2 regions of the Paenibacillus sp. genome follow, and region 2 is predicted to be linked to the other one. Evidence: riboswitches for the same ligand, from Rfam matches in the RefSeq annotation. Region 2 holds a riboswitch; the other holds the start of a gene.
What was found. A riboswitch is a leader RNA that binds a small molecule or an ion and turns the genes downstream of it on or off. The one in region 2 is predicted to bind preQ1.

Region 1: another riboswitch for preQ1. It lies ahead of queF (preQ(1) synthase); the one in region 2 lies ahead of queC (7-cyano-7-deazaguanine synthase QueC).

What each region holds. Positions count from the first base shown of each region.
Region 1 is NZ_DASQNA010000006.1:12,687-18,612, forward strand. It holds gene VE009_RS00880 (DUF6376 family protein) at 1-267, shown strand, start outside; gene VE009_RS00885 (PLP-dependent aminotransferase family protein) at 419-1,615, shown strand; gene VE009_RS00890 (DUF2243 domain-containing protein) at 1,681-2,148, shown strand; gene VE009_RS00895 (VUT family protein) at 2,177-2,725, opposite strand; gene queF (preQ(1) synthase) at 2,722-3,222, opposite strand; PreQ1 riboswitch class I at 3,348-3,386, opposite strand; gene VE009_RS00905 (MarR family transcriptional regulator) at 3,622-4,077, shown strand; gene VE009_RS00910 (MFS transporter) at 4,070-5,296, shown strand; gene VE009_RS00915 (pirin family protein) at 5,335-5,926, shown strand, end outside.
Region 2 is NZ_DASQNA010000037.1:140,224-146,149, forward strand. It holds gene VE009_RS19790 (ABC transporter permease) at 1-470, opposite strand, end outside; gene VE009_RS19795 (ABC transporter ATP-binding protein) at 467-1,216, opposite strand; gene VE009_RS19800 (S-layer homology domain-containing protein) at 1,349-3,274, opposite strand; PreQ1 riboswitch class I at 3,500-3,543, shown strand; gene queC (7-cyano-7-deazaguanine synthase QueC) at 3,604-4,269, shown strand; gene VE009_RS19810 (6-pyruvoyl tetrahydropterin synthase family protein) at 4,266-4,709, shown strand; gene queE (7-carboxy-7-deazaguanine synthase QueE) at 4,706-5,431, shown strand; gene VE009_RS19820 (glycoside hydrolase domain-containing protein) at 5,555-5,926, shown strand, end outside.

The sequences.
Region 1 (5,926 bases), on a different contig from region 2:
GAGACGCTCGAGCAACTGCGCGGCGAAATGCAGTCGATGCAAGAACGCATCGCCGCGTTCGCCTCGCTGCAGGCGCCCGAGTTCGCCGCAGACATCCACCGGCAGCTGACCGAGACGAACGAGATCGTACGCGCGCAGCTCGAGCAGTACGTGCAGCAGATCGACGCACAGACGATCGATCTCGCGGCGCTGGCGAACGCGCCGGTGCTGGAGACGATCCGGGGCATGACGGATCTGCTTAACGCGCTGGAGCAGCTGGGGCAATGACGGGCCGGGTCAGGCGACGGGGCTCCGGCGTACGGAACGAAGCGGCTTCGGTCCTCCGAAACCGACTGGTTATAAAAACGTTTGCTGTTCCGGCGGAGATTCGGTAAATTAAATAAATACACTTATAACAGTCGTCGGAGGAACGTTGAAGATGGAACGAACATTTGCCAAAACGATTTCGCGGGCGAAGTCGTCCGCCGTGCGGGAGATTTTGAAATTAACGCAAAATTCGAAGGTGCTCTCTTTCGCAGGCGGCTTGCCGGCGGAAGACTCGTTCCCGGCGGAGGCGATTCGCGAAGCGTACGAGCGCGTATTCGCTCGGGGAGCGGGCGCGCTGCAGTACGGGTTGACCGAAGGGGTGCTCGCGCTGCGGGAGTGGCTGACCGAGTTTCTTCGCGCGAAAGGGGTCGAGACGTCCCCGGACAAGCTGCTGGTGACGACCGGCTCGCAGCAGGCGATCGACCTCGCGTTCCGCGTCATGATCGATCCGGGCGATTATGTGCTCGTCGAGCGCCCGACGTACCTCGCCGCGCTGCAGGCGCTGTCGCTCGCGGACGGCCGGGTGGCGGAGGTCGATTCCGACGCCGAGGGGATGTTGCCGGACGATCTCGAAGCGAAGCTTCGGGAGTTTCGCCCGAAAATCGTATACGTGACGCCGACGTTCTCCAACCCGGGCGGCAAGCTCTGGTCGGACGAACGCCGCCGCGCGCTCGCGGAGCTCGCTCGCCGCTACGGGGCGCTCGTCATCGAGGACGATCCGTACGGCGACATCCGGTTCGATCCGAATCTCCGCGTGACGACGCTCTACGAAACGGACGCCGCGCTCGGAGGCGAAGGCAACGCGCTGTATCTCGGCTCGTTCTCCAAGACGGTGGCGCCCGCGCTGCGCACCGGCTTCGCCGCAGGCCCCGAGGACGTTATTAGAATGATGGAGAAGGCGAAGCAGGCGTCCGACCTGCATTCGAGCGGCGTCGACCAGCTGGCGCTGTACGAGCTCGTCACCCAATGGGATCTCGCAGGGCATATTCGTTCGATCTCGGCGATGTACCGAGAGCGGATGGAAAGGCTGACTGCGCACATGACGGGCGCTCCGTGGGAGCTGCTTCGCTGGAACCGGCCGCAGGGCGGCATGTTCCTGTGGGCGACGCTGCCCGAGTCGTGGGTCGCCGTCGATCTGTTGAAGCTCGCGGTCGAGGAAGGCGCCGCCTTCGTGCCCGGCGAACCGTTCTACGCCGGCGAGCCGGCGCGCAACACGCTGCGCATCAATTTCACACATACGCCGCCCGCGCTCGTGCCCGAAGGTCTCGAACGGCTGGCGCGCGCCATCCAGCGGTACGCCCAAGGCTAAAGGCCTAGTATAGGGTGCCGTCCCTCCGTCAACACTGGGTAAAAAAAGACGGAGGCGACGGCATTTTGTCTATCGATGAAAAGAAAAAGCTATTGAATTACGGCAGTCTGCTGCTCGGCATCGGGCTCGCGGGCGCGTTCGACGGCGTCGTGTTCCACCAGCTGCTGCAGTGGCACAGCGTGTATATGCACACGCACCGGCACGGACAAATCGTCAGCGATGGTTTGTTCCACGGCATTACGACCGTTGCGCTCGCGATCGGGGCCATCCTGCTGTGGCGCGCCGGCGCGCCGGGCGGCGTGAGACGAGGCAAGCGGCTGCTGCTCGGCGGGGCGTTGCTCGGCGCCGGCGGCTTCAACGTGATCGAGGGCCTCATCAACCATCATCTGCTGCAAATTCATCACGTGAAGCCCGGCGATCCGAACGAGCTGCTGTACGATCTCGCGTTCCTCGCATCCGGCGCGCTGCTCGCCGCGATCGGGGAGGCGCTGAGACGCAGCGCGAACGAAGAACGGCGCGCCGCCCAGGCGTAAGCCGGGCGACGCGCCGTATCCAGCGCAGTTATGATTGTGCTTCCCGCGTTTCGCGGGCGATCGGGGACAAGCCGACGGCCGCGGCGCCGAGCGTCTGCAGGGCGGTTTTGACGACGACCTGGCCGGCGATCGCGTAGCCGACCGCTTCCCACGGCAGGAAGCCGGCGCCGATCGGCGACAGGCCGACGACGACGAACAAGGCGCTGTCGATGATGCCGCCGACGAGGCCGCTGTAGAACACGCGCCAGCCGAGCGGGAGCCGGAGGCGGGTGTAAATTTCCGTGTCGGCCGTCTCCGACACGAGGAACGTGAGCGCGGAGGCGAACACGATCCACAGCGTGTCGCCGAGCGCCGCCGACGTGGCCGCGGACAGCGCCAGCGCGGTCAGGATGGCCGCGTACGTGCGGCCGCGGCCGATGGCGCGCTGCACGAAATCGCGCAGCACGAACGCGGCGCCGATGAGCAGCGAGCCGGCCGGCACGAGCAGCGGTCCGAGCGCGAGCGGAGCGAACGAGGCGGTGACGACGTTGGCGACGACGATGGACGATAGGTAGAGCAATATCACGACCGCTTTCATCGGTTATCCACCTTCTCCGGGTACATATCGTGGTTCATCAGCCGATGCTCGGCCATCGCCTCGTATTTCGTGCCCGGCTTTCCCCAATTGCAGTACGGATCGATCGATATGCCGCCGCGCGGCGTAAATTTGCCCCACACCTCGATATAGCGCGGCTGCATCGCATCGATCAAGTCGTTCATAATGATGTTGACGCAATCCTCATGAAAATCCCCATGGTTGCGGAAGCTGAACAAATACAGCTTCAGCGACTTGCTCTCCACCATTTTCACGTCCGGAATGTAGCTGATATAAATCGTAGCGAAGTCCGGCTGCCCGGTCACGGGGCACAGGCTCGTGAATTCGGGGCAGTTGAATTTAACGAAATAATCCCGGTACGGATGTTTATTGTCGAACGTTTCGAGCAGCTTCGGGTCGTACGAGAAGCTGTACGTCGTTCCTTGATTGCCTAGGAGCGTAACATCTTTCATTTCTTCTTGCTGTCTTCCGGCATGCATAAAAAAATCTCCTCCCTTTTCTCCGGCACGCGCCGATACGGAAAAGAAGACGAGATTTCGAGAACATTCCTTCTAGTTCGTGCAAAACGAAGCGAGCGCAGAACAGTAGAGCGTTCTGCACCAATCTTAGTTTTTTATAGAGGGAGTTCGCGAACCTCTCCCGACGCCGCGGCGCCGGATTTCTTCTTTGGATTGTCAGTGATGACTATAACAGGTCGGCGGACGGTTTTCAATCGGTTTTTCGCTGGGGCGGGCCGCTCGCGGGCGCGATTTTTGATGGTAACGGAGGAAACGGCTGCCGAAGCCGCTGGTTCGGCGAACTTTTTTGCATTGACTTTATGAAAATGTCGTACATATAATTGCTACAGCAATTAAAATATTCCGAGGGGAAGATTCGCTTTGTTGGACGATTCGATCGGCTTTCTGTTAAGCCGCACGACGCGCAAGCTGACCCAGCGCCTCAACGCTCGATTCGAGCCGTACGGCGTAACGACCGAGCAGTTCGCGGTGCTGCAGCGCCTCGCCGAGCGGGACGGCGTCAGCCAGAAGGAGCTCGCCGCAAGGGTCGAGAAGGACCAGACGAACGTGACGCGGATTTTGGACCAATTGGAGCGGAAACGTCTGGTCGTTCGCGAACGCAGCGAGGAGGATCGCCGCTCGTTCGTCCTCCGGATCACCGACCAAGGGCGGACGCTTAGCGAGGCGCTCGCCCCCGTGGAGCGGGAGACGATTCGCGAAGCGCTGGGCGGCCTGTCGGACGAACGGATCGCCGCGCTTCGGGACGCGTTGAATCAGATTTGGAGCAACGCGTGCCGCCGCCGGAACGCTGCAGGGGAGGAGTGCCGCGATGCTTGAGGATCGAACGCCGCTGTGGACGCGCAGCTTTCTTGCGGTCTGTCTCAGCAGCTTTTTTGTTTTCTTAACGTTCTATATTTTGGCGGTGACGCTGCCGCTGTTCGTCACGGGCGAGCTCGGGGCGCCGGAGGAGCGCATCGGGCTCGTCATGACCGCGTTCATCGTTTCCACCGTTTGCGTTCGGCCGCTGGCGGGGCGATGGATGGACCAATACGACCGGAAAAAAATATTCGCGGGCTCGCTGCTGCTGTTCTTCGTCTGCACGGCGGCGTACCACGCGATTCATTCGTTCTGGCCGCTGATCGCGCTCCGGTTCGTGCACGGGATCGGCTTCGGTCTCGCGGCGACCGCCGGCGGAGCGGCGGCCGCCGATCTCGTGCCGGAGCGGCGCAAGGGCGAAGGCATCGGCTATTACAGCTTGTTCATGAGCCTTGCCATGGTCGTCGGCCCGTTCATCGGCCTCACCGTCGCGAACCGATATTCGCCGACGTCGCTGTTCGCGCTGTGCGGCGTCTTCTCCGCGCTGGCGCTGCTCTGCGGCCTCGCGCTGCGGCTGCCGGAGCGGCGCAAGCCGGCTCCGGGAGACGCCCCGGCGTCGGGCCTTCGCCGGTACTTCGAGCCGGCCGCGCTGCCGGTGTCCGGCACGGCCGCGCTGCTCGCGTTCGCGTACGGGGCTATCACGACGTTCCTGTCGGTGTACGCGGTCGATTTGGGCTACGCTTCGTACGCGAGTTACTTCTTCGCCGTGTTCGCCGCGGCGATCGTCTTCTCCCGCCCGGCGACCGGGCGGTGGTTCGACCGCTTCGGCGCGAACGCGCTCGTGTACCCGGGCGTCGCGCTGTTCGCCGGCGGTATGATTTGGCTCAGCGCGGTGCAGTCGCCGGCGGCGTTCCTGCTCTCCGGCGCGGTCGTCGGCCTCGGCTTCGGCGCGCTGCTGCCGAGCCTGCAGACGCTGGCCGTGCAGTCCGCGCCGAGACATCGGGCCGGCATCGCGACCGGCACGTTCTTCGTCCTGTTCGACTCCGGCTACGGGATCGGTTCGTATGTGCTGGGCGTCGCCGCCGCTCACGCCGGCTACCGCGGCATGTATTTGATCGGCGGGCTCGTCGTCGCGTGCATGGCGGGCGTATACTATGTGTGGGTGCATCGTCGATCGCAGCGCGGAAGCCGCTTATCGGCGGCGCCCGCGAAGCCGAATAACACGCAGGAGGGATTTTGATGGAGCAGCGGAACATCGCGCGGCGGGGCATCGCCGCCATGTGGAAGGCGGAGGCCGAGCCGCGGGGCGGCTCGCATCTGAAAGCCGCGCCCGTGCTGCCGCCGGGCAGATGGCAGGAATTCGATCCGTTCCTCCTCATGATGGAGGATTGGTTTCAGGCGGGGACGTTCGACTTCCACCCGCATCGCGGCTTCGAGACGGTCACGTACGTCATCGAAGGGCGGCTGAAGCATGAGGACAGCTTCGGCGGCTACGGCATTCTCGAGCCCGGCGACGTCCAATGGATGACCGCGGGCAGCGGCATCATTCATTCCGAGGACCCGCTGCCGGGAGAGACGGTCCACAGCCTGCAGCTGTGGCTGAACTTGCCGAAGGCGGAGAAAATGACGCCGCCGCGATATCAAGACCTGAAGGCGTCCGCCATGCCGGTACGGCGGGAAGCCGGCGCGGTCGTGCGCGTCTTCTCGGGCTCGTCCGGCGGCGTCGCGGCGGAGACGAAGAACGTCGTGCCGGTCACGTTCGTCGACATCTCGCTCGAAGCCGGCGCGTCCGTCTCGCAAGATTTGCCGGGCGATTACAACGGCTTTATCTACGTGCTCGAGGGCCGCGGGCGGTTCGGCGCCGAGGAGA
Region 2 (5,926 bases):
CACGCGCCGTAGACGAGCAGCGCCTTCAGCGCCAGCAGCGCCGCGGCGGCCCCCGCGTAGGCGGCTGCTCCGCCGAAGCCGGCGGCCGCGTAGAACGGCGCGTACAGGGCGAGCGCCGCCGCGAGCGCCGCGCCGGACCATGCCGCGCCAAGCCGCTTCGCCGCGCGGAAGTAGCCGGCAAGGCGCGCCTCCATCGGCAGCAGCAGCACGAGATCGGCCTGCGTCAAATACGTGCGCGCCGGATTCCACGCGAGCGCGGCGGCGGCCGCGGCGGCGGCGAAGGCGGGGAGCCACGGCCCGACCGCGCCCTCCGCCTGCGCCCGGTTCAGCAGCGACGCGTAGCCCTGCACGAACAAGATGAAAGCGAAGCCCATCGCGAGACCTCCGCTGCCGAGCACGTACCGCCAATAAGGCATCGTCTCGCGTAAATACGCGGCGCGACGCCGCTCCCACAGCGACCGCGCGTTCATCTGGCCGCCCCCCCGACGAGCTTGAAGAACGCCTGCTCGACCTTCCCCTCGCGCGGCGTGCCCGCCGCGGCGATGACGTCCTCGGCTGCGCCCCGCGCGACGACGCTTCCCTCGTGCAGAACGACGTAGCCGTCGCAGTAGCTTTCTAGCATCGATAAAATATGCGAGCTGACGATGAGGCCTGAGCCCGCCAGCTTCTCCTCCCGCATCTGCTCGAGCAGCGCCTCGATCGCGAGCGGATCGAGTCCGAGGAACGGCTCGTCGATGACGTACAGCGGCGGCCGGACGAGAAACGCGCACATGAGCATCACCTTCTGCCGCATCCCTTTCGAGAGATGTCCCGCGAATTTGTTCTTCTCGGCGCCCATGCGGAACCGCTCCAACAGCCGGTCCGCCCGCTGCCGAAACGTCTTCTCGTCGACGCCGTACGCCATCGCCGTCCATTCCAGATGCTCCCATACCGACAGCTGATCGTACAGCAGCGGACTCTCCGGCACGAACGCGAGCGACGACCGATACGTCTCGACGTCCGCTTGCAGCGTGCGTCCGCATACCTCCACCGTGCCGGACTGCGGCAGCAGCAGCCCGATAATATGCTTCATCAGCGTGCTCTTGCCCGCTCCGTTCAACCCGAGCAAGCCGATCAGCTCGCCGGGCCGCACCCTTGCGTCGACGTCCCGAAGGACGGGACGCCGCCGGCTGTATCCGCCGACCAAACCTGTAATTTGCAATACCGTTTCGTTCATCGTTCACCTCGAGCTCGGTTTGGTTCCAGTCTGCTCCCATTATAAACCAAACGTTCGGCGAAAAGACAACGCCCCCGAAACGGCGGCAAGCCCCGCCGGAGAGGCGGGGCTTGCGCCCGGTTGATCTATTTATTATTTAATGTTGATAATCGTTACGAGCTGGTTCGCGACGACGAGCTCGACATTCGTCACGCCTTTCTCGAGCGTCAGCGCGTTGCCGTTGACGACCGCGTCGGCGGAGACGTTATAGACGCGAGTGACGACGCTGTTATTCTGCTCGGTGGAGATCGAAATTTGCACCACTTTGCCGTTTTCCGTCCGGTGGCCTTGGTACTTGCCCGTCACCGTGTAGACGCCGGTGTTATTGTCGGACACCGGGCTGGTCACGGTCAAGTGCAGCACTTTGCCGCTAGCGAGCACGACGCTCACCCCGTCGCCCGGCTGAACGGCGCTCAAGGAGACGACGGCGCCGTTGCGAACGATCGTCGCGTTCGCTTCCACCGGATACGAAACGACGGTATTGTTCACGGTCAGATCGATCGTGCTGCCGTATACGGCCGTCACGACGCCGCTGACTTGCCCGCTTTCCGCGATCGGCTGCGTCACGTTCACGTGGATGACGACGCCGCCCGCCACGACGACCGACACCTGATCGCCGACTTTGACCGCGCTCAGCGTAACCGTCGCGCCGTTCCGAACGATGATCGCATCGCTTTTCACCGTGTACTGCGTCGTTTGCCCATCCTTGACGAGCGTCAGCGTGTTCGCGCCGACCGCCGTCACCGCGCCGGTTTTCGTACCGTCCGTCACCGTCGCCGTCTTCGTCACATTCACGTGCACGATCTGGCCGCCGGAGACGACGACCGTCGCCTCGTCGCCGACCTTCACCGCGCTCAGCGCGACCGTCGCGTTATTGCGCAGAATGACCGCGTCGCTCTTGACCGTGTATTGCGTCGTTTGCCCGTCCTTGGACAGCGTCAGCGTATTCGCGCCGACCGCCGTCACCGTGCCCGTTTTTTGCCCGTCCGTTACCGTGGCGGATTGCGTCACGTTCAAGAAAATGACGAGTCCGTTCGATACGACCGCCGTCACCTTGTCGCCAACCGCGAGGTCGCTAAGCTTCGCCCATGCGTTGTTGCGCAGCACCGTTACGTCTTGGCTGACCGCGTACGCCTTCGTTGCGCCGTTCGCCGTAATCGTCACCTTGCCGTCGACGATGCCCGCGAACGTGCCGTTCACCTGCGCGTACCCGGAGTCGGAGTCCGGCAGCTGATCGCCCGTCCGGTCGAGGATGGCCGCCAGCTCGGCGCGGGTCACCGGCTTATTCGGACGGAACGTGTTGTTGTCGTAGCCCGTGATGAGCCCTTTCTCCAGCGCAACGGCGACGTAGCCGACGGCGCCCGCCGGAATTTCGTTCTTGTCTTTGAACGTCAGGCTGGCGTTCATTTTCGCCTTCGCTTCGTTCTCGAGGCCGAGCGCCTTCACGAGCAAAATCGTCGCCCACAACCGATCCGCCGGCTGTTCCGGCTTTACTTCGGTTTCCGTCTCGAGGAACAAGTCGTTCTCCGCCGCGACGGCGACGTACCCTACGGCCCAAGGATATTTCTTCTCGATTTTATCCGCATCCTTAAAATTAAGCTCCGTCGACATTTCGGCGGAGGATTCCGCCTGCGCGCGCAGCCCCATTTGACGGACGGCGGCCGTGATCGCCTCGATGCGCGTCACCTTCTGGTTCGGACGGAACGTTCCGTCCTCGTAGCCGGTGAATACTCCGCGCTTGACCAATTCCGCGATATATTGAAGCGCCCAGGCGGATTCGCTCTCGACGTCGTCGAACGTCAGCAGAACGATCCTCCCGTTCACCTCAATATGTATCCCGCGGATGTCGTCGTCATCGTCCTTGTCGTCATCGTCACGGTCGTCTTTGTCCTTCTTGTTGTCTTTCTCCCAAGCAGGCTTGCCCGCCCAGTCCGGCTTCGCCGCGAAGGCGGACGTCGCTCCCCCGGCTACGATCGAAAACGCCAACGCGCTGATCAACATTTTTTTCCACATGCTCATTTGTTTCCACTCTCCCATGTGTTTGTACTTCCGAGCCGCGATTGGCCCGATATACGCACAATGTTCGGGGGGCGCGCAGCCTTTCGGGGGGTGCCCCCAACAATTGGGAGGAAAGTCCCGTCATAACGGGAGATACGCCTGACCTCCTATTCCCTATGGCTATGACTTCAGCAATGTAGTACAATAATCGGCAATCGCATAGATTCCGACGTCGGCAGCGCCGCATCGGGAGAGGTTCTAGCAAACCCTCTATAAAAAACTAAGGATTACGGTACCTATCTCCTTAGGTATCGTTTTTTAATGTTTCCAGGGAAAGGATCGTGAAAATGATGAAAGACGAAAACGCAATCGTCGTGTTCAGCGGCGGTCAAGATAGCACTACCTGCCTGTTTTGGGCGATGCGGCGCTTTCGCCGGGTGGAGGCGGTCACCTTCGATTACGGACAGCGTCATCGGGCCGAGCTGGAGTGCGCGGCGCGCATCGCCGCGGAACAGGGGATCAAGCATCACGTACTGGATATGTCGCTGCTGAACCAGTTAGCACCCAATGCTTTGACCCGAGAGGACATCGCGATCGAACATGAGTCAGGTTCGCTGCCGACGACGTTCGTCGACGGGCGCAATTTGTTGTTCTTGACGTTCGCCGCCGTGCTCGCCAAGCAAGCCGGGGCGAAACATCTCGTGACCGGCGTCTGCGAAACGGATTTCAGCGGTTACCCCGACTGCCGGGACGTGTTCATCAAATCGTTGAACGTCACCTTGAACTTGGCCATGGATTATCCGTTCGTCATCGACACGCCGCTGATGCGGCTTTCCAAAGCGGACACGTGGCGATTGGCCGACGAGCTCGGCGTCCTCGATTACGTCCGGGAACAGACGCTCACATGCTACAACGGCATTCCGGCCGACGGCTGCGGGGAATGTCCTGCTTGCCTTCTCCGTCGGCGCGGACTCGAGGAATATTTGCGTTCCCGCAGCGAGGAGGCGCTGCCATGATTCAACAAATTTACCCGTCGGTTCCCCATCCGTACCGGTACGAATTGAACAAAGATTTGCAATTCGCGGCGGCGCATTATGTCCCGAGCCCCGCCGCCGGACCTTGCAGCCGCGTGCACGGGCATACGTATTTCGTCAATGTGACGATCGCCGGTAACGATTTGGACGATAACGGCTTTTTGGCGAATTTCTCGGACATCAAACGTTGGATTCACGACCGGTTCGACCATTCGCTGCTGAACGACCACGCCGAACATTTTCAAGACGATGATTCGAATCGGTACCCGACGACGGAAGTCGTGGCTCGAACGATCTGCGAGCTGGTGCAATCGCATTTAGACCGGACCGTCAATCGGCCCCGCTGCTTGCAAGTCTTTCTCAGGGAAACGCCGACCAGCTACGTCGTGTACCGCCCGATGGCGGGCGGAGGTCTCTTATGACGGAGCGATTCCCGGTCTTGGAAATTTTCGGACCGACCGTCCAGGGCGAGGGCATGGTCATCGGGCAAAAAACGATGTTCGTCCGTACGGCGGGCTGCGATTATTCGTGCGCCTGGTGCGATTCCGCGTTTACGTGGGACGGCAGCGGCAAGCGGGAGATTCGGATGATGGAGGCGGCAGACATCGTCGGCGAGTTGTTCCGGACCGGCGGGGATACGTTCTCCCATGTGACGCTGTCCGGGGGCAATCCAGCGCTGCTGCCTCGTCTGGGCGGGCTGATCGCGCTGCTGCACGACCGAGGGCTGAAGGTCGCTTTGGAAACGCAAGGCAGCTTGTGGCGGGATTGGTTTTGGGAGCTCGACGAACTGACGCTGTCGCCGAAGCCGCCCAGCTCCGGCATGACCCCTGACCTGCGAGTGCTGGACGACATCGTAGATCGACTGACGAGCCGGAACCGGAATTACAGTCTGAAAGTCGTCGTCTTCGACGAAGAGGACCTCCGGTTCGCCGAACAGATTCACAAGCGATATCCGCTGGCTCCTATGTATTTGCAATCCGGCAACGACGCCGTGACGGAGTCCGATGCGTCGGCGCTGCTGCCTCGGCTGATGGAACGCTACGAATGGCTGGTTGAAACCGTGATGCGTTCTTCGTCCCTCCGCTCCGTGCGCGTGCTGCCGCAGCTTCACGCCTGGCTGTGGGGAAATCGACGCGGCGTGTAACCGATCTGCCGCGGCGAGCGGCGTCGAAGATTCAGGCGACTTTCCCGCATCTTCCCTCGAACGCTTCCCGGCGCGCCGCATATACTGGGCTAAACCGATACGCAAAGGAGTTCGTGATTTGTTATGGCAAGAGCGGTATGGGGCGTCGACTCCGCATCACCCGCGGATGAGCGGCTGCTCGCGTGCGTGCGAGAGCACTACGGCATGCCGGAGTTTTGGGGCCGGTACATCAAAACCGTGCCGGGAGCCGCCGACGGGTTGACGCGCCGCGAAATCGGCTTCCTGCACGGAAAGGGCATCAAAATATTGCCGATTTACAGTGATTTTCGGAGGGCTGTCGGCCTTGCGAACGGGCGCATCGCCGCCCGCAACGCGATCTATAACGCGAAGCTGCTCGGGATCCCGAAGAACGTCGTCGTGTTCGCCAACGTGGAGCGGTTTTTCGACGTCGACGAAGCGTGGATCCGGGGATGGGTCGAAGTGTTTTACGCGAGC